Regions from separate parts of the Pseudomonas sp. LjRoot277 genome, predicted to be linked through region 2. Evidence: riboswitches for the same ligand, from Rfam matches in the RefSeq annotation. Region 2 holds a riboswitch; the other holds the start of a gene.
What was found. A riboswitch is a leader RNA that binds a small molecule or an ion and turns the genes downstream of it on or off. The one in region 2 is predicted to bind cobalamin.
Positions count from the first base shown of each region.

Region 1: linked by a shared signal. The riboswitch ahead of cobO (cob(I)yrinic acid a,c-diamide adenosyltransferase) and the one ahead of ACSQ87_RS13235 (CbtB domain-containing protein) in region 2 are both predicted to bind cobalamin.

Region 1 covers NZ_CAXURI020000001.1:1,946,578-1,956,397, forward strand. Annotated here, with positions in the region: gene ACSQ87_RS09275 (DUF2066 domain-containing protein) at 145-1,203, shown strand; gene ACSQ87_RS09280 (AI-2E family transporter) at 1,243-2,316, shown strand; gene hda (DnaA regulatory inactivator Hda) at 2,547-3,251, shown strand; gene ACSQ87_RS09290 (C40 family peptidase) at 3,466-4,116, shown strand; gene ACSQ87_RS09295 (C40 family peptidase) at 4,282-4,818, shown strand; gene ACSQ87_RS09300 (O-methyltransferase) at 4,833-5,486, shown strand; gene ACSQ87_RS09305 (PQQ-dependent sugar dehydrogenase) at 5,491-6,804, opposite strand; gene ACSQ87_RS09310 (hypothetical protein) at 6,873-7,457, opposite strand; cobalamin riboswitch at 7,613-7,844, shown strand; gene cobO (cob(I)yrinic acid a,c-diamide adenosyltransferase) at 7,926-8,537, shown strand; gene ACSQ87_RS09320 (cobyrinate a,c-diamide synthase) at 8,534-9,820, shown strand, end outside.
Region 2 covers NZ_CAXURI020000001.1:2,774,514-2,784,333, forward strand. Annotated here, with positions in the region: gene ACSQ87_RS13210 (fatty acid cis/trans isomerase) at 1-983, shown strand, start outside; gene nfuA (Fe-S biogenesis protein NfuA) at 1,191-1,775, shown strand; gene cobM (precorrin-4 C(11)-methyltransferase) at 1,922-2,668, opposite strand; gene ACSQ87_RS13225 (cobalamin biosynthesis protein) at 2,752-3,165, opposite strand; gene ACSQ87_RS13230 (CbtA family protein) at 3,162-3,869, opposite strand; gene ACSQ87_RS13235 (CbtB domain-containing protein) at 3,881-4,084, opposite strand; cobalamin riboswitch at 4,206-4,434, opposite strand; cobalamin riboswitch at 4,628-4,842, shown strand; gene cobW (cobalamin biosynthesis protein CobW) at 4,944-6,005, shown strand; gene cobN (cobaltochelatase subunit CobN) at 6,009-9,782, shown strand.

The DNA of each region.
Region 1 (9,820 bases), 830 kb from region 2:
GTATCGCTATTAACCGTCTATCGTTAGGACAGTGCAAAAACTTACCAGGGTCAGGTGAATGTTTTGCTTGGGGGCGTGGTCACAGCCTTGCTCAATCCGGTTCACGCGGCCTGTTCCAGCCGCTCTTGTCGTCAGGAATCTTCCATGCGCTTTTTTTCCAGATTTTTGTTTGCGGGCTGTTTGTCATTGGTCAGCCTGGCGAGTCATGCCGAGACCGTCAAAAACCTGTATCAGGTGCGTCAGCCTGTCAGTGGTCAAACCCCGGAAGAGCGCGATCAAGCGACCCAGCAAGCGCTGGATACGCTGGTGTTGCGTCTGACCGGCGATCCCAAGGCCGCGCAAAGTCCGGGGTTGGCGGCGCTGCGCAAGGACCCGCAGCAAATCATCAGTCAGTACGGCTTTGACGCTGGCCCGCCGGAAGTGCTGAAGGTCGATTTCGACCCGGCCACCACCGAGCAAGCGTTGCGCCGTGCCGGGCTCTCGTTGTGGGGGGCGAACCGGCCTTCGATCCTCGGCTGGTGGTTGAACGACTCCACCGAGGGTTCGAGTCTGGTCGGCGATGGCCAGGCCAGTGCTGCACCGCTGCGCCGAGCAGCGCAACACCGTGGTTTGCCGCTGCGCTTGCCGCTGGCTGATCTGAGTGAGCAGATTGTCGCCACGGCACCGAATCTGGAAGGTACGGACGCGACGCCACTGCGCGGGGTATCGGAGCGTTACAACGCTGACGCCTTGCTCGCGGTGCATGCTCGTGAAGAGGGCGGCCAATGGCAGGCCAAGTGGCATTTGTGGCTGGGCGACAAGAAGGAGGCGGGCAGCGTAGAGGGTGCGGATCAGGCAGCGGTGGCCGATGCGGTGATGCTGGCGGTCAGTCAGCGGCTGGCGCCTCGTTTTGTCGTCAAACCGGGTGCTTCGGGCGAACAGTTGCTCGAAGTACAGGGCATGAATCTGGAACACTACGCGGCGCTTGGGCGTTTGCTGGAGCCGTTTGGTGCGCGCCTGCAAAGTGTCGACGGCGACCGGATTCTCTATCGGGTCAATGGCAGCGCCGAACAGTTGAAGGCGCAACTGTCGCTGGCGAATTTGCAGGAGGTTCCGGCCGGTGAAGCGCCGGCGCCAGTCGCACCGGTTCAGCCGGCCGAGGGTTCGGCGCCGGTAGTAGCGCCGACTCCGGCACCTGTGCCGCAGTTGCGATTCCGTTGGTAACGGTTTTCTTTCTTTATATAGATGCATATGGAGTGGTACATGGCCGATACGCGGCGTTGGTTCTGGTTGGGTGGGGTGGTTCTGCTCTGCGTGTTTGTCTGGTTGTTGCATCCGATTCTGACGCCGTTCCTGGTCGCGTTGCTGCTGGCCTATCTGTTCGACCCGCTGGTGGATCGGCTGGAGAAGGCCGGCCTGTCTCGGACCTGGGGCGTGGTGGCGGTGTTTGCGCTGTTCACCCTGATCTTCACGACCTTGCTGCTGGTGTTGATACCGATGCTCGCCAAGCAGTTGTTTCGTTTGTACGAACTGACGCCGCAGATGCTCGATTGGTTGCAGCACACCGCACTGCCGTGGGCGCAATCGAAATTTGGACTGTCGGATAATTTCTGGAAGTTCGACAAGCTCAAGGCTGCGATCAGTGAGCACATGGGCCAAACCACTGACATTGTCGGTGTTGTGCTGAGTCAGGCAACAGCCTCCGGCCTCGTATTGATTGGCTTGCTGGCGAATCTGGTGCTGATCCCGGTGGTGGTCTTCTATTTGCTGCGGGACTGGGACCTGATGATGGCCAAGATCCGCGGCCTGCTGCCCCGTGATCGCGAAGAACGCGTTGTGATGCTGGCGGGTGAATGCCATGAAGTGCTGGGTGCGTTCGTACGCGGGCAGTTGCTGGTGATGGTGGCGTTGGGCGTGATCTACGCCGCCGGCCTGATGTTGGTAGGGCTGGAGCTGGGGCTGTTGATCGGTTTGATTGCCGGTCTGGCGGCGATCGTGCCGTACATGGGGTTCGTCATCGGGATCGGCGCGGCCTTGATTGCCGGACTGTTCCAGTTCGGCGGCGATCTGTATCCCATGTTCGGTATCGTCGCGGTATTCATGGTGGGGCAGGCGCTGGAAGGCATGGTGCTGACGCCATTGCTGGTGGGGGACAAGATCGGTCTACACCCGGTGGCGGTGATCTTCGCGATTCTGGCAGGGGGCGAGCTGTTCGGATTTACCGGTGTGCTACTGGCACTGCCGGTGGCGGCGGTGATCATGGTGCTGGTGCGCCATGTGCATGATTTGTATAAAGATTCGGGTATGTACAGCGGTGTTGATGAGCCCGAGATTTAAGAGGGCCTGATCAAGCATCGCGGGCAGCGTGGTTCCATGCCAGGCTGACCCGGATCCCTCGTGCGGCTGTCACATGCGCCGCCAAAGAAACTGGCATAAAACCAGTGTGTTAACGCAAACCTTTGATTTTGCTTGTGGTCTGTCGCATTGTGCGACCCGTCTCACGGGTATAAACTTCGCAAACTTTACACAGAGGCCACTAACGGTTCCTTTGGAACTGTTCAGTCAGCATGAAACCGATTCAGCTGCCCCTAGGTGTGCGTCTGCGTGATGACGCTACCTTTATCAATTACTATCCAGGCGCCAATGCCGCTGCACTCGGCTATGTCGAGCGGCTATGCGAAGCCGACGCCGGCTGGACCGAAAGCCTGATTTATCTCTGGGGCAAGGACGGGGTAGGGCGTACGCATTTGTTGCAGGCGGCCTGTCTGCGCTTCGAGCAACTGGGGGAGCCTGCGGTGTATTTGCCGTTGGCCGAACTGCTTGATCGCGGCATCGCCATCCTCGACAACCTCGAACAGTACGAACTGGTCTGCCTGGATGATTTGCAGGCGGTGGCTGGTCGGGCGGATTGGGAAGAGGCGCTGTTCCATCTGTTCAACCGTCTGCGTGACAGCGGTCGACGGCTGCTGATCGCCGCTTCGACATCCCCGCGTGAACTGCCGGTGAAGCTGGCGGACCTCAAATCCCGTCTGACGTTGGCGCTGATCTTTCAGATGCGCCCGCTCTCCGACGAAGACAAGTTGCGTGCCTTGCAACTGCGCGCCTCTCGTCGCGGTCTGCACCTGACCGATGAAGTCGGGCATTTTATTTTGACCCGCGGTACGCGCAGCATGAGTGCACTTTTCGAGCTGCTTGAGCGTCTCGATCAGGCCTCCCTTCAAGCTCAGCGCAAGCTGACGATTCCCTTCCTGAAAGAAACGCTAGGCTGGTAAAGCCAAGGCCTGTAGCGGGTTACGGCATATTTCAGGCGTCAAGAATTCCGCTTTCCTACAGGGTTGCAGGCTGCGCGAGCGTCTAAAACGGGCTTAAGCGCTTAGATGTAAACGCGAAACCAAGAAGTCACATAAAGTTCGATTGAATTTGCAAATGAGGATGATAGCGGGCATAGTCTCGGCTTCTTTAGAACTATCAGCCACGGTCGTGCCCATGCTAAATCGCTTTGCACCCCTCGTGCCCCTCGCACTCGTCACCCTGTTGTTCGGTTGCGCTGCTCACTCTCCAGTGTCCCAGCAAGAGCAACAACAGCAGGTTAAAAATTCTGCTACCGCCCAATCTTCCGCTCTTTATCAGCAAGCTCTTTTCCAGGAAGAGGCGGCCACCGAAAAAGAACTGGCAGACTTCGCCGGCGGCAAGTCGTACCAGCTTCCGGTTCTGGCTGACAGCATCCTCGAACGCGGCATGTCCCTGATCGGTACCCGTTACCGTTTCGGCGGCACCTCCGAAGCTGGCTTTGATTGCAGTGGCTTCATCGGTTACCTGTTTCGTGAAGAAGCCGGCCTGAACCTGCCACGCTCCACTCGCGAAATGATCAACGTCGACGCTCCGCTGGTTTCTCGCAGCAAACTGGAGCCGGGCGACTTGCTGTTTTTCGCCACCAATGGCCGTCGCGGCCGCGTCAGTCACGCCGGGATCTACCTGGGTGACAACCAGTTCATCCATTCGAGCAGCCGCCGCAGCGGTGGTGTCCGGATCGATAGCCTGGGCGACAGCTACTGGAGCAAAACTTTCATCGAAGCCAAGCGCGCACTGGCGTTGGCACCGACTGCGTCTCCGGCGATCGTCACGGCACGCAAGTAAGCGGACTTTTTGTAAGGTGAACTTAAAGTCTTACTTGAAGTTTGCCGCATAGCCGCTAGAATCCTGATCTATTATTGATGGCAAACCGCCTGCGTCCTGCGCAGGCGGTTTTCTTTTCTGCGCCTCCTGCAGAAAAAGCCGCAGCCAGATCAGGATGCTCTGCATATGTCGACCTCGGCCCGCCTCGCAATCATGTTCTTCGCAGCGCTGCTCAGCGCCTGCGCCAGCCGGACACCGCCCCCTGCGCCGGTGGTTCGCGCGCCCATTGTTTTCGGTTCCTCCCAAGCATTCTCCCCTGAAGCGGAAGACGTCTTGTTCCGCGCGCTCGGCCTGGTGGGCACGCCGTATCGCTGGGGTGGCAACACGCCGGATTCGGGTTTCGATTGCAGCGGGCTGATCGGTTATGTCTACCGTGACGTCGCCGGCATTTCTCTGCCGCGCACCACGCGCGAGATGATCAGCATGCAGGCGGCCAGTGTGGGCAAGGAAGGCCTGCAAACCGGTGACCTGATCTTCTTCGCCACCAATGGCGGTTCTCAGGTCAGTCACGCCGGGATCTACGTCGGCGAAGGTCGCTTCGTCCACGCGCCCGCCACCGGCGGCACGGTGAAGCTCGACAGCTTGTCCAAAGCTTACTGGCAGAAAGCCTATCTGAGCGCCAAGCGCGTCTTGCAACCTGAGCACTTGGCACATAACCCATAGTTCGCGAGGTTGTCATGACCGCCCGCACACTTAATCTCGACGATTCCCTGTATCAATACCTGCTCGACGTTTCCCTGCGCGAAACGCCGTTGCTCAAGCGTTTGCGTGACGAAACCCAGGCGCTGCCCATGGCCCGCTGGCAGGTGGCGCCCGAGCAAGGTCAGTTCCTCGCGCTATTGGTGAAGCTCATCGGCGCCAAGCGTTTGCTGGAAGTGGGCACCTTTACCGGTTACAGCGCGTTGTGCATGGCGGCTGCATTGCCGGATGACGGTTCGCTGATCTGCTGTGACATACCCGGCGACTACAACGCCACCGCGCGCCGTTACTGGCAGGAGGCGGGGCTTGCCGAGCGGATTGATCTGCGTCTGGCGCCCGCGCTGGAAACCCTGGCTCAGCTGGATCAGCAAGCGCCATTCGACCTGATCTTCATCGATGCCGACAAAGCCAACTACCCACGTTATCTGGAGCACGCATTGCGTTTGCTACGCGTTGGCGGTCTGGCGGTGTTTGATAACACGCTGTGGAGCGGACGGGTGCTTGAGAACAATCCCGAGAGCGAAGACACCCGAGCCATCCAGGCGCTCAATCGCGCCTTGAAGGATGACTCGCGTGTGGACCTGTCGTTGTTGCCATTGGGTGATGGGTTGACGTTGTGCCGTAAGCGCTAGACGTTTACTTGGCCGCCGAAACCCGCCACACCTTGTTGCCCACGTCATCCGCCACCAACAAATCACCCTGCTGATCAATCACCACACCCACCGGCCGGCCCATGGCTTTTTCTTCGTTGTTGAGGAATCCGGTGAGGACATCAACCGGCTGTCCGGCCGGTTTCCCTGCGCTGAACGGTACGAAAATCACTTTGTAGCCACTGTGCGGTTTACGGTTCCACGAGCCGTGCTGGCCAATGAATGCCCCTTCCTTGAACTGCGCCGGCAGTCTGTTGCCTTCAGCAAACGTCAGGCCCAACGAGGCGGTATGCGGGCCGACCGCGTAGTCCGGCGCAATGGCCTTGGCCACCAGGACGGGGTTTTGCGGCTCGACGCGGATGTCGACGTGCTGACCGTAATAACTGTAAGGCCAGCCGTAGAACCCGCCGTCCTTCACTGATGTGATGTAATCCGGCACCAGGTCGCTGCCGATCTCGTCGCGCTCGTTGACCGCCGTCCACAGTGCGCCGCTCCGAGGTTCCCAGGCCAGGCCGTTGGGATTACGAATCCCCGAGGCGAAGATTCGATGGTTGCCGGTGGCGCGATCCACTTCCCAGATCGCTGCGCGACCTTCTTCCATGTCCATGCCGTTTTCGGCCACGTTGCTGTTGGAGCCCACCGTGACGTACAGCTTGCTGCCGTCCTTGCTGGCGATGACGTTTTTGGTCCAGTGGTGATTCAGCGTACCGCCCGGCAGGTCGATCACCTTCATCGGCTGTGACTTGATCGCCGTCTCGCCGTTTTCATAGTGGAAGCGCAGCAAGCGGTCCGTGTCGGCGACGTACAGGTCATTGCCGACCAGGGTCATGCCGAAGGGGGAGTTGAGATTTTCCAGGAACACCGTGCGGGTTTCGGCGATGCCGTCGTGGTCCTTGTCCCGCAGCAGCGTGATGCGGTTCGGGCTCGGTACTTTGGCGCCGGCACGGCCCATGACTTTGCCCATGACCCAGCCACGAATGCCTTTGCCGTCATCGGGTTTGGGTGGTGCGTTGGTTTCGGCGACCAGCACGTCGCCGTTGGGCAGCACGTAGAGCCAGCGCGGGTGATCGAGACCTTCGGCAAAAGCCGCCACCTGAGTCCCTGTCGCGGCGATCGGTTTCGCACCGTCCGGCCAGCCGATCGCCGGGGCGATGTTCACCGTCGGGATCAGGGTTTTGTTCGGTTCTGGCAGCTTGGGCGACGGGCCGGTGCCGTCGGAGACTTGCAGCCTGGCGGTTTCACCACAGGCCGCAAGCCCTCCGGCGAGCACGATGACGAGAGCGAGCTGGGGCTTGCGCATGCTGATCTTCCCTATGAATGCATTGACCTATTCAATAGAGAAGCGCAGGTGCGCGATGGTTCAACGGGTCAGCCGCGGGCTTCCTTGAACAGCACGGCTATGCCCGGGTGATAATTGCCGGCTTCGTTGCGCAACTTGCGATAGGCATAGGGGAAGTACCAGGCCACCGCGCAGGTGTGTTCCTTTTGCAGGTCGTCGACCATGTCCTGGAGTTCTTCCGGGGTGGAGCTTTGTTGGGCTTTTTGTGGCGCGACAAACAGGCAGCCGAGTTTCAGGTCGCTGGCGTAGCTGATGCGCTTGGCGTCGCTGGTGATGTCCTGCAATGCTTGAGTCAGGTTCAGGCTGTTGACGCGTGGCCAGCGCTGGGTCGCCTGAAGGTAAGCGCGTTCTTCGGTGGTCGCGATAAACAGGTCGGCGCGGCCATTGCGTTCGCCTTCTTCGGTCTGTTTGCGGGTCGGTGTTTGTTGCAGCGTGACCATTTCCGCCATCCAGGCCGCGGCGGACAGCAGGCTCAGGTTGGCTTTTTCGTCGAACCAGTAAGGCGTGTCGTTATCGCCGCGCACGGCGTTGTAGCGGTCGATACAGTCAAACCAGCGTTCCAGCACCGGGCGCAGGAATTCCAGCTTCGGATTGCTGATGATCATGCCTTGCATGTGGCTCACCCTTGTTATTTGTGTTGTGAGGTTGTGGCTCTTTGATATCACTGCTGAGAGTGTGGCACAAGATTGGCGTCAGATAATTGATCGACGGCAGTTAATCGCTCGCAGGCCGCCCGTCTTCAATTGACGCTCCATCCCCAACCCTCTAACCTTCGCGGCTTGTTTCAGGTGCTCTGTGACCTTGGTCGACAGAGTGAAACAGGGAAGCCGGTGAGTGATTCTCTTCAATTGATGAAGGCTCACGATCCCGGCGCTGCCCCCGCAACGGTAAATGAGTGAAGACTGCGCCTTGAGCCACTGTGTCGTATGACATGGGAAGGCGCGCAGTCAGGCGAAACGCCGCTCATGAGCCCGGAGACCGGCCTGATCCATCCAGCGGCATCACGGTGGGCGATGCCAGGCTTTTTGCCGTCTATTCTTGTGCCTGCCCGCCGTTATCCAGCCTCAACGGAGAGCTCCCCCATGACTGATACCCCCGATCGTGACGAACGTCATCTGGCGCGCATGCTGCGCAAAAAAGCCGTGATCGACGAACGCATCGCCAATTCCCCGAATGAATGCGGCCTGCTGCTGGTGCTGACCGGCAACGGCAAAGGCAAAAGCAGTTCGGCCTTCGGCATGCTCGCCCGGTCCATGGGGCACGGCATGCAGTGTGGCGTGGTGCAGTTCATTAAAGGGCGCAGCAGCACCGGCGAAGAACTGTTCTTCCGTCGCTTTCCGGAACAGGTGCGTTTTCATGTGATGGGCGAGGGCTTTACCTGGGAAACCCAGGATCGCCAGCGTGACATCGCCGCCGCTGAAGCCGCGTGGGCGGTGTCCCGCGAATTGCTGCGTGATCCGTCGATCGGCCTGGTGGTGCTGGATGAATTGAACATTGCGCTCAAGCACGGTTATCTGGATCTCGATCAGGTGCTCAGCGACTTGCAGGCCCGTCCGCCGATGCAGCACGTGGTGGTGACCGGTCGCGGCGCCAAGCCGGAGATGATCGAACTGGCCGACACCGTCACCGAAATGGGCGTGATCAAGCACGCATTCCAGGCCGGGATCAAAGCGCAAAAAGGCGTCGAATTGTGAGTCAGCCACGTCATTGCCCGGCGGTGTTGATTGCCGCGCCGGCCTCCGGTCAGGGCAAGACCACCGTCACCGCCGCACTGGCCCGTTTGCATCGCAATCAGGGGCGCAAGGTGCGCGTATTCAAATGCGGCCCGGACTTCCTCGACCCGATGATTCTCGAGCGCGCCAGCGGTGCGCCGGTGTATCAACTGGACATGTGGATGGTCGGCGAGCAGGAAAGTCGTCGACTGTTGTGGGAAGCCGCCGGCGAAGCCGATCTGATTCTCATCGAAGGCGTCATGGGTCTGTTCGACGGTACGCCGTCCAGCGCTGATCTGGCGCGACATTTCGGTGTACCGGTGCTGGGTGTGATCGACGGCACTGCCATGGCGCAGACCTTTGGTGCACTGGCGTTGGGGCTGGCGCGCTATCAGCCGGACTTGCCGTTTGCCGGTGTGCTGGCCAACCGCGTCGGCACCCTGCGTCACGCGCAATTACTGGAAGGTAGTCTCACTGAAGGTTTGCGCTGGTACGGTGCCTTGTCCCGGGAAACCGGGATCGAATTGCCGAGTCGACACCTCGGGCTGGTTCAGGCCAGTGAGTTGAACGATCTCGATCTGCGCCTCGATGCAGCGGCCGATGCACTGGCCAGCAGCTGCGAGGTCGCGCTGCCACCGGCAGTGGAATTCGCCGCGCCTGATGTGATCGCAGCCGAGCCGTTGCTGGCCGGTGTGCGAATTGCCGTGGCCCGTGACGAAGCGTTTGCCTTCACCTACGGCGCCAGCCTGGATTTGCTGCGGGCCATGGGCGCCGAATTGTCGTTTTTCTCGCCGATCCGTGACGCGCAATTGCCGCCGGCAGACAGCCTCTATCTGCCGGGCGGTTATCCCGAATTGCACCATGTGGCGCTGTCGCAGAACACCACGATGCTGGACGCTATTCGCGCTCATCATGCGGCGGGCAAACCGTTGTTGGCCGAGTGCGGCGGCATGCTGTATCTGCTCGATTCGTTGACCGATGTCGAGGGCACTCGCGCTGAACTGGTCGGCTTGCTGGCCGGTGATGCGGTGATGCAAAAGCGTCTGGCCGCGTTGGCGTTGCAGGCGGTCGAGTTGCCGGAAGGTTCGTTGCGCGGACACACCTATCACCATTCGCTGACCAGTACCGAGCTTGAGCCGATTGCTCGTGGCTTGAGCCCGAACGGTGGGCGAGGGGCGGAGGCGGTCTATCGTGAAGGGCGGATGACGGCCTCTTATGTGCACTTTTATTTTCCGTCCAATCCATCGGCGATTGCCGCGCTGTTT
Region 2 (9,820 bases):
CGCCGGCGCCGAGCTGGTCGACCTTGTGGGCCGGTAACGATAACGCCTTGCTGACGATCTTCCGGCATTTTGACAGTGCCTCGGTGAACAAAGGCCTGATCGGTGACGTGCCGCAAACGATGTGGCTGTTCGACTTCCCGCTGCTGGAGCGCACCTATTACCAGTTGGCGGTCAACTTCGACGTGTTCGGCAACGTCTCCCATCAGGCGCAAACCCGGCTGTACTTCGACCTGATCCGCAACGGCGCCGAGCAAAACTTCCTGCGCCTGATGCCGGCCGATTCGCGCGACGACTACCTCGACGACTGGTACCAGAGCGGCGGCAAATTCAAGATGTGGCTGGACTACGAGGCCATCGATAACGACAAAGAGACGGCGCTGGTACTGGACGAAAAGGACCCGAAACGCGATTTCACCCTGCAGTTGCTGGCCCGTTACGGCGACCTCAACGCCAAGCCGGATCCGATCAACCGTTGTGACGGCGCTTATTGCTCGCGGCCGAACATCGATCTGGCCTTGCAGAGCGCCGAGCAGGCGTTGAGTCGTCTGACTTCGCGTCCGGCGGCCGGGCTGAAGGTTATCGATCAGTTGCCGGAAGCGACTCTGCTGCGCATCGAAACCGCGAGCGGCAAGCGTGAGGTTTACAGCCTGCTGCGCAACCGGGCGCACAGTAACGTCGCGTTCCTGCTCGGTGAATCCCGGCGTTATCAACCGGGGCTCGACACGATCACCATTTTTCCGGGCGTGCTCAGCAGCTATCCGAACTTCATGTTCAACATTCCGGCCGAGCAAGTGCCTGAGTTCGTGGACGAGATGGAAAACGCCAAGGATGCTAATCGCTTCGAAAAAATCGTCGAGCGCTGGGGCATTCGCCGCAGCCATCCGCAGTTCTGGTTCTACTTCCATGACCTGAGCCGGTACGTCCACGAGACCGATCCGGTAGAAGAGGGCGTGCTGGACATGAACCGGTACGAGAATCTTTGATTAAGGGCCCTGTGGCGAGGGGGCTTGCCCCCGTTGGGTTGCGAAGCAGCCCTCTGCATTCTTCAGATACACCGAGTTGTCTGGTTTACGACTGCTGCGCAGCCGAACGGGGGCAAGCCCCCTCGCCACAGTTCCCGACAAAAATACTAGGACTTTGTACGGCGCGATGATTGGCGTAAACTGCGCCCAAGCCTGCGAGGAGTTTCCATGACCGCTATTACCATTACCGACGCCGCCCACGATTATCTGGCTGATCTGCTCTCCAAGCAGAACACCCCAGGCATCGGCATCCGCGTCTTTATCACCCAGCCTGGCACCCAGTACGCCGAAACCTGCATTGCTTATTGCAAGCCGGGCGAAGAAAAACCTGAAGACACGGCGCTGGGGCTCAAAAGCTTCACCGCTTACATCGACTCGTTCAGCGAAGCGTTCCTGGACGATGCGGTAGTCGACTACGCCACCGACCGTATGGGCGGCCAGCTCACCATCAAGGCGCCAAACGCCAAAGTACCGATGGTCAATGCCGACAGCCCGATCAACGAGCGTATCAACTATTACCTGCAAACCGAGATCAACCCGGGGCTGGCCAGCCACGGCGGTCAGGTCAGCCTGATCGATGTGGTCGAAGACGGCATCGCCGTGCTGAAGTTCGGCGGCGGTTGCCAGGGCTGCGGCCAGGCAGACGTTACCTTGCGCGAAGGCATCGAGCGCACCTTGCTCGAGCGCATTCCCGAGCTCAAGGGCGTTCGTGACGTCACCGACCACACGCAGAAAGAAAATGCCTACTACTGAGTAAGGTGTTCGCTGCAAACATAAAAAACGGCGCCCCGTGAGCGCCGTTTTTTTATGGGTGAAATTCACTGACGCCTTCGCGAGCAAGCCCGCTCCCACATTTGATCGCATTCCAATGTGGGAGCGGGCTTGCTCGCGAAGGGGCCCTATGGGCGATACAAATGCGCATGCCCCGCACGGTACAGCGATGATTCACTGAAGTGATCACTGCCCAAAACCCGACCCACCAAAATCAACGCCGTGCGTCGAAATCCCTTGGCTTCAACCTTCTGGGCAATATCCGCCAACGTCCCCACCACCCAGTCCTGATCCGGCCAGGTCGCCCGGTGAATCACCGCAATCGGGCAATCCGCGCCGTAATGCGGCAGCAATTCGGCCAGGATTTTCTCCAGATGATTAACCCCCAGATGGATCGCCATGGTCGCCCCGTGCTGCGCCAGGCTGCCGAGCTCTTCGCCGGCGGGCATCGCGGTTTTGTCGGCATAGCGGGTCAGGATCACGCTTTGCGATACGTCGGGTAACGTTAGTTCCGCGCCCAACAGCGCCGCGCAGGCCGCCGTCGCCGTGACACCGGGAATGATTTCAAACGGGATGTCGAGTTCGCGCAGGTAGCGGATCTGCTCGCCAATGGCGCCGTAAAGACTCGGGTCGCCAGAGTGCACCCGGGCCACGTCCTGGCCCTTGGCATGGGCGGATTTGATCAGCTCGATGATCTGTTTCAGGTGCAGTTCGGCGCTGTTGACTACCTGTTCGGCGCGATGGCCTTCCAGCACGGCGGCGGGCACCAGGGAGCCGGCATAGATGATCACCGGGCAGCTGCGAATCAGCCGTTGGCCTTTGACGGTGATCAGTTCCGGGTCGCCGGGACCTGCGCCAATGAAGTAGACGGTCATCGTCGGTTCCTGTGAGAAAAAGGGGCTGGGCAAAGCTTCAGATGAAGATTGCTCATGATCGAAGGCGAGGATTATCGAGGATTTTAGGCGGCGCCGGCCAATGCCAAGGTGGCCTGGGCATATTTTTGTCGTGAAATCAGCAATTTTGCCGGTGCCTGGGTCAGTTGTTCGGCCAGGGCCAGGGCGGCACTTTCCGCTACGCCGTAGCAGCCGGTGCGTTCGAACGCGATGTCCGAGCGGTGGCTGAGTTGCGGTTGATAGCCGGCCAGTTGTTCGCTGCTGAAGTACATCAACGGTAACTCCAGCTGTTCGGCCAGTTCGATCAAGCCAGGTTCTTCGCGCTTCAGGTCGATGCTGGCCAGCGCCTTGATCTGGTGAAGTTCGATTTTATGTGCCTGTAACGCCTGATCGAGCAGCGCCCGCAGCGTGCTGACGGGGCAGCCGCGCTGGCAGCCCAGGCCGACCACTAAAGTCGGCGCTGTGCTGATCTCAGTCATGCGTGGTATTGACCATCGCTTTTGCGGCGGAACAACCAGGCACTGATCAGGCCCAGGGCCAGCCAGAATGCCACGTTGGTCAGCTGCGAAGCGATTTTGAACTGAGCTTCCAGGGCTTGCGGAGCCAGCATCGAGTGGACTTCCGGTTGTGGTGCGCCGATCACGTGAGGAACGGCCAGGATTGCTACGCCGAGCACTTTCATCAGCCAGTGACGGCTGAACACGATCAATGCGATGCCAACTGCGGTGGAGGCAGCCGTGCCGATCCACCAGATCTGCCGTTGCGCCAAATCAGCCGCGGCAGTGCCCGGCAGCTCAGGCGGCAGACCGAGGGTCGGTGCCAGCACGAACGTCGCGTAACCGGCCAGACCCCAAAGCAGGCCTTGGGAGGTTTTGGTCGGAGCGCGCAAGGTGTAAAGACCGGCCAGCATCAGCGCGAAACCGACTGCTACCACCAGGTTGCCGCCGGTAGTGGACAGCACGCGCTGCCAGCCGTCTTCCGGTTCCCACGCTTCAGCATCGTGGGTGTGAGCGGCGACTGCACCTGCGGCGTGTTCGTGAACTTCAACAGCGGCGGGCTCGGATTTTTCGAACGTCTCGGCCTGCAGAATCAGTGGCGCCACCCAGAAGCTTTGCAGCAGGGTCAGCAACAGGGCGGCCAGCAGCCCGGTGAACCCTGCGGTTTGCGCAATACGCTTGATCATGTCATCAGGTCTCAATGGCACGGGAATGCGGAGCTGTGGCGGGTATCGTGCGCGGCGTTATGCACCGCTTCGATGTGCGAGAAACCGGCGAAATACACCAGGCAGGCACCCAGGATCGACGCACATACGGCGGCGGTCAGGCGTTGAGTCAGGGTGTTGGTGGTGCTGGCGGTGCTCTTATCGGTGTTGCTGCCGGTGCTGCTGATGATCGACATGGCGCTTCCCTCTGGTCTGTCAGCGGGTGATTTAGAGCGCATGGAAGACCCCTGCGAGTCGGGCACGCAGAGGTTCAAACAGCGCCCGCCCACCGCGGGTTTGTTATTCAGTGATCGTAATGGTCACTTTGTGTTGCGGGCCGGTCTCCGGGCTCACGAGGGGCACTGGCTTTCGCCTTGACCTGCAAGCATCACCTTCCCATGCCGAACTGCTGGCACAGTGGATCTGACGCTTCGCTCGCTTACCGTTGCGGGGGCAGCACCGGACTGACATGACTTTAGAGTAAAGCACATGATTCACCGGTTTCCCGTTTCACCCTCTGAAGGGCACCCGTAACAAGGCGTGTAGGAGAGCATGGGCGGGGGTTGGACGTCAATTGGCAAGGGTTCTCAGTTGGAAACTGCGGCGCTCCCTTCGCGAGCAAGCCCGCTCCCACATTTGGAATGCATTCCCCTGTGGGAGCGGCGGTGCGACGATTCGACTTGCTCGCGAAGGGGGCGCCATAGAACTCAGGTGAACATTGACCCGCCCCCACACGATGCGTAGCCTTGCGCTTTCGAGGTTCTTCGGCGTCTGCCGAAGCTAAGAAGGGAACGCGGTCGATGCCGCGGCTGCCCCCGCAACTGTGAACGGTGATGTTCGCTGCCACGCCACTGCAAACCCTGTGCAACGGGTTCGCGGGAAGGCGCAGCGAATGCCAGGCCCACAAACCCGGCACACCGTCAGCCAGGAGACCTGCCTCGACACAGATTCTCACTACAACCGGGCGGGGTGATCCGGTGGCGGAACTCTTGCGCGCGCACATCCGTCGCAGCGATTGTCGTCCCGTATGCCCGCCACCTTGCCAAAGGGCATCCGATGAAAACACTGGCCAAACTCCCCGTCACCATCGTTACCGGCTTCCTCGGCTCGGGCAAAACCACCTTGCTGCGGCACATGCTCGACAACGCTCAGGGCCGTCGCATTGCGGTGATCGTCAACGAGTTCGGCGAGCTGGGCATCGACGGCGAAATCCTCAAGCAGTGCTCCATCGGCTGCACTGAAGAAGAAGCCAACGGCCGCGTCTACGAACTGGCCAACGGCTGCCTGTGCTGCACCGTTCAGGAAGAGTTCTTCCCGGTGATGCGCGAACTCGTCGCCCGTCGCGGCGACCTCGACCACATCCTCATCGAAACCTCGGGCCTGGCCCTGCCAAAACCGTTGGTGCAAGCCTTCCAGTGGCCGGAAATCCGCAGCGCCTGCACCGTTGATGCGGTGATCACCGTGGTCGACAGCCCAGCGGTTGCCGCCGGCACCTTCGCGGCTTTCCCGGACCAGGTCGATGCCCAGCGCAAACTCGACCCGAACCTGGACCACGAATCGCCGCTGCACGAACTGTTCGCCGACCAACTGGCCAGCGCCGACCTGGTGATCCTCAACAAGGCCGACCTGATCAGCCCCGAAGACCTGGCCCGTGTGCGCCTGGAAGTCGCTGAAGAACTGCCGCCCGCGGTGAAAGTCATCGAAGCCAGCAGCGGTCGTCTGCCACTGGACGTGCTGATCGGCCTCGGCGCCGGCTCCGAAGAACACATTGACAGCCGTCACAGCCATCACGATCACCACCATGAAGGCGAAGACGATCACGACCACGATGCCTTTGACTCCATCTCCATCGAACTGCCGCAAGCCGACGAAAGTCTGCTGCTGGACGCGCTGACCCAACTGGTGGTCCAGCACGGCATCCTGCGCGTCAAAGGCTTCGCGGCGATTCCGAACAAGCCGATGCGCTTGCTGATCCAGGGCGTGGGCACACGTTTCGACAAGCACTTCGACCGTCAGTGGGGCGCCGATGAAGCGCGCACCACGCGTCTGGTGTTGATCGGTCAGGCGCTGGATGCCGCGCTGCTCGAAACGCAATTGCGCGCCGCGCTCAGCGTTTAAGCCATGCACCTGCTCAGGACCCAGCCCGGCGGTTTCGTGTCGGATGACAACATTGCCGACCTAGGGCAAACCCCCGCCGAGCTGGTGATCCTGTGCAGCGGCGATTCCAGCCTCGCGCTGCTCGCCGAAGCGGCGCAGCAGTTGCCCGACGATTACCCGAGCGTGCGCCTGGCCAACCCGATGCAGGTGCAGAATCACGCCTCGGTCGATCTCTACTTCGACGAAGTGCTGCGCCACGCCAAGGTGATTCTGATTTCGTTGCACGGCGGCATCGCCTATTGGCGTTACGGCGTCGAGCAACTGGTGCAACTGTCGGAGCGCGGTGTGCAGCTGATTCTGGTGCCAGGCGATGACCGCCCGGACCCTGAACTCAGCGAGCTAAGCACGGTGGGTGCGGAAGACCGCGATCGGCTCTGGCAGTTTCTGCGTCAGGGCGGCATGAGCAATGCCCTGGATTTTTTCCGCTGCCTTGCCAATCGTTGGCTGGATCGCGACTACGCCTGGGCCGAGCCGCAAACCCTGCCGCGCACGGCGATCTACCACCCGCAAAAAAGCCCCGCTGAACTGAAGGATTGGCAAGCCGACTGGCAGGCCGATCAACCGGTGGCGGCGGTGCTGTTCTACCGCTCGCATTTGCAGGCGGCCAACACCGGTTTCATCGATATTTTCTGCCAGCGTTTGCAGGCGGCAGGGTTGAATCCTTTGCCGATTGCAGTGGCCAGTTTGAAAGAACCCGGCTGCCTGACGGTGGTCGAGGACCTGTTGGACGAAGTCGAAGCCGGCGTGATTCTCAACACCACCGGTTTCGCTCAATCCAGTCCCGAAGCGCCGCACTTGCGACCGTTTCGCCGCAACATCCCGGTGATCCAGGCGATTTGCGCCCAGGACAACGAACCCGGTTGGCGCGCCAGCGAACAAGGCCTCGGTCCGCGCGATCTGGCGATGCACATCGCGCTGCCGGAACTGGACGGGCGGATCATCAGCCGACCGATCAGCTTCAAAGACCTGGCCTGGCGCAGTGAGCGCAGCCAATCCGATGTGGTCTGCTATCGGCCACAACCGGAGCGTATGGATTTTGTCGCCGAACTGGCGCGACGCTGGATCGATCTGGCGCGGGTGCCCAATGCTGAAAAACGCATCGCCCTGATCCTCGCCAACTACCCGACCCGTGATGGTCGCATCGGCAATGGCGTGGGTCTCGACACCCCGGCCGCCGCGCTGAATATCCTGCGTGCGCTGCATAAAGAAGGTTATCCGCTGCCGGCCGAGTTGCCTGATAGCGGCACCGCGTTGATCCAGCAGTTGCTGGGTGGCGTCAGCAACGACCTCGAAACCCTCGACCAACGTCCGTGTCATCAAAGCCTGTCGATGGACGACTACAACCTGATGTTCAACGCCTTGCCCGAGTCCAATCGGCAGGCCGTGCTGGAACGATGGGGCTCGCCGCAAAGCGATCCGATGTGCCGTGGCGGGCGAATGATGATTGCCGGACTGCGCTTTGGCCTGACCTTCGTCGGCATTCAACCGGCGCGGGGTTATCAGGTGGACCCAAGTGCGGTGTATCACGATCCGGACCTGGTGCCGCCTCACGGTTACTTGGCGTTCTATTTCTGGTTGCGCAACACTTACGGCGCCCACGGCGTGATCCACGTCGGCAAGCACGGCAACCTCGAATGGCTGCCGGGCAAAGGCGTCGGGCTGTCGGAGCATTGCTGGCCGGATGCGCTGCTCGGGCCGCTGCCGAACATCTATCCGTTCATCGTCAACGATCCGGGCGAGGGCGCCCAGGCCAAGCGCCGTACGCAGGCGGTGATCATCGATCACCTGATGCCGCCGCTGACCCGCGCCGAAACTTACGGCCCGCTACGCAACCTCGAATTACTCGCCGACGAGTATTACGAAGCGCAATTGCTCGATCCGCGCCGTGCCCGGGAATTGCAGCGCGACATCCTGCAACTGGTGCGCGAGACGCACATCGACCGCGAACTGCAACTGGACGAAAAACTCGACAGTGATGCTGATGCGGCGATCTGGTTGCCGCGTCTGGACACGTATTTGTGCGACTTGAAAGAGTCGCAGATCCGCGACGGCCTGCACATTTTCGGCGAATCACCGACCGGGCGTTTGCGTATCGATACGTTGTTGGCGTTGTTGCGTATTCCGCGTGGCGACGGGCGTGGTGCGCAATCGAGCCTGCTGCGTGCCTTGGCCAAGGCGTTCACGTTGGGCTTCGATCCGCTGGATTGTACGCTCGCCGAGCCTTGGATCGGGCCGCGTCCGATTGAACTGCAAGCCCTCACCGATGAAATCTGGCGCACGGCAGGTGATACCCGCGAACGTCTGGAACTGTTTGCCGCGCAATTGATCGAGCAAGCCTTGGTCACTGAGGTTGAGCAGCTGAACGAGCCAGGCTGGTCAGAGATGAAAGCCATCATCGACAGCCTGCGCGAAGTCGTCGCGCCACGACTGGACGCCTGCGGTCCGGCGGAAATGCGCGGTCTGCTCGACGCCCTCAGCGGTCGCTTCGTGCCCGCCGGTCCCAGTGGTGCGCCGAGTCGCGGTCGGCTCGACGTGCTGCCGACCGGGCGCAACTTTTACTCGGTGGACGTGCGTAACCTGCCGACCACAACCGCGTGGCGCATCGGTTTCCAGTCGGCCAACCTGATTCTCGAACGACACCTGCAAGACCACGGCGATCACCTGCGTCAGCTCGGCCTGTCGGTGTGGGGTACCGCGACCATGCGCACCGGTGGCGATGACATCGCCCAGGCCATGGCGCTGATGGGCGTGCGCCCGGTCTGGGCCACGGGCAGTCAGCGGGTCGACGACTTCGAGATTCTGCCGCTGAGCCTGCTGGACCGTCCGCGCGTGGACGTGACGTTGCGCGTCTCCGGATTCTTCCGCGATGCCTTTGCCAATCTGATCCGCCTGTTCGACGCCGCCGTGCAAGCGGTCGCCGCCCTCGATGAGCCGGACGACCTCAACCCCTTGGCGGCCAAAGTGCGTGCCGAGCGCGAAGCATTGATGCAATCGGGGCTGGATGAAGACGCGGCCAAGCGTCAGGCCGGTTGGCGCATCTTTGGCGCCAAACCCGGTGCCTATGGCGCGGGCGTGCAGGGCGCCATCGATGGTCGTCTGTGGCAAAGCCGTGACGACCTGGCCGAGGTTTATCTGAACTGGGGCGGCTACGCTTACGGCGGTTCTGACGAAGGCACCGCGGCGCGAGCGCAGTTCGCTCAGCGCCTGAGCCAGGTTCAGGCTGTGCTGCAAAACCAGGACAACCGTGAACACGACTTGCTCGACTCCAACGACTATTACCAGTTCCAGGGCGGCATGCTCGCGGCCGTGGAAAGCCTCAGTGGTGAAGCCGCGGCCAGTTACCATGGCGATCACAGTCAGCCGGACTTGCCGAAGATCCGCACGTTGAAGGAAGAGCTGAACCGGGTGATTCGCTCCCGGGCAGCCAATCCGAAGTGGATCGACGGCGTGAAGCGCCATGGCTATAAAGGCGCGTTTGAACTGGCGGCGACGGTTGATAATCTGTTTGCCTTCGACGCTACAACGCAGTTGATCGACGACCACCAGTACGCGTTACTGGCGGATGCGTATTTGCTGGATCCGGCGACCCGGGATTTTGTTCGCGAGCATAATCCGCATGCGTTGCGCGACATGACCGAGCGGATGCTGGAGGCGCAGCAGCGGGGGATGTGGAAGGAGCCGGGTGACTACCGTGAAGCGCTGGAGAATTTGTTGCTCGATATAGAAGAAGACAGTTAGTGCGCTAAACCCTGTGGGAGCGGGCTTGCTCGCGAAGG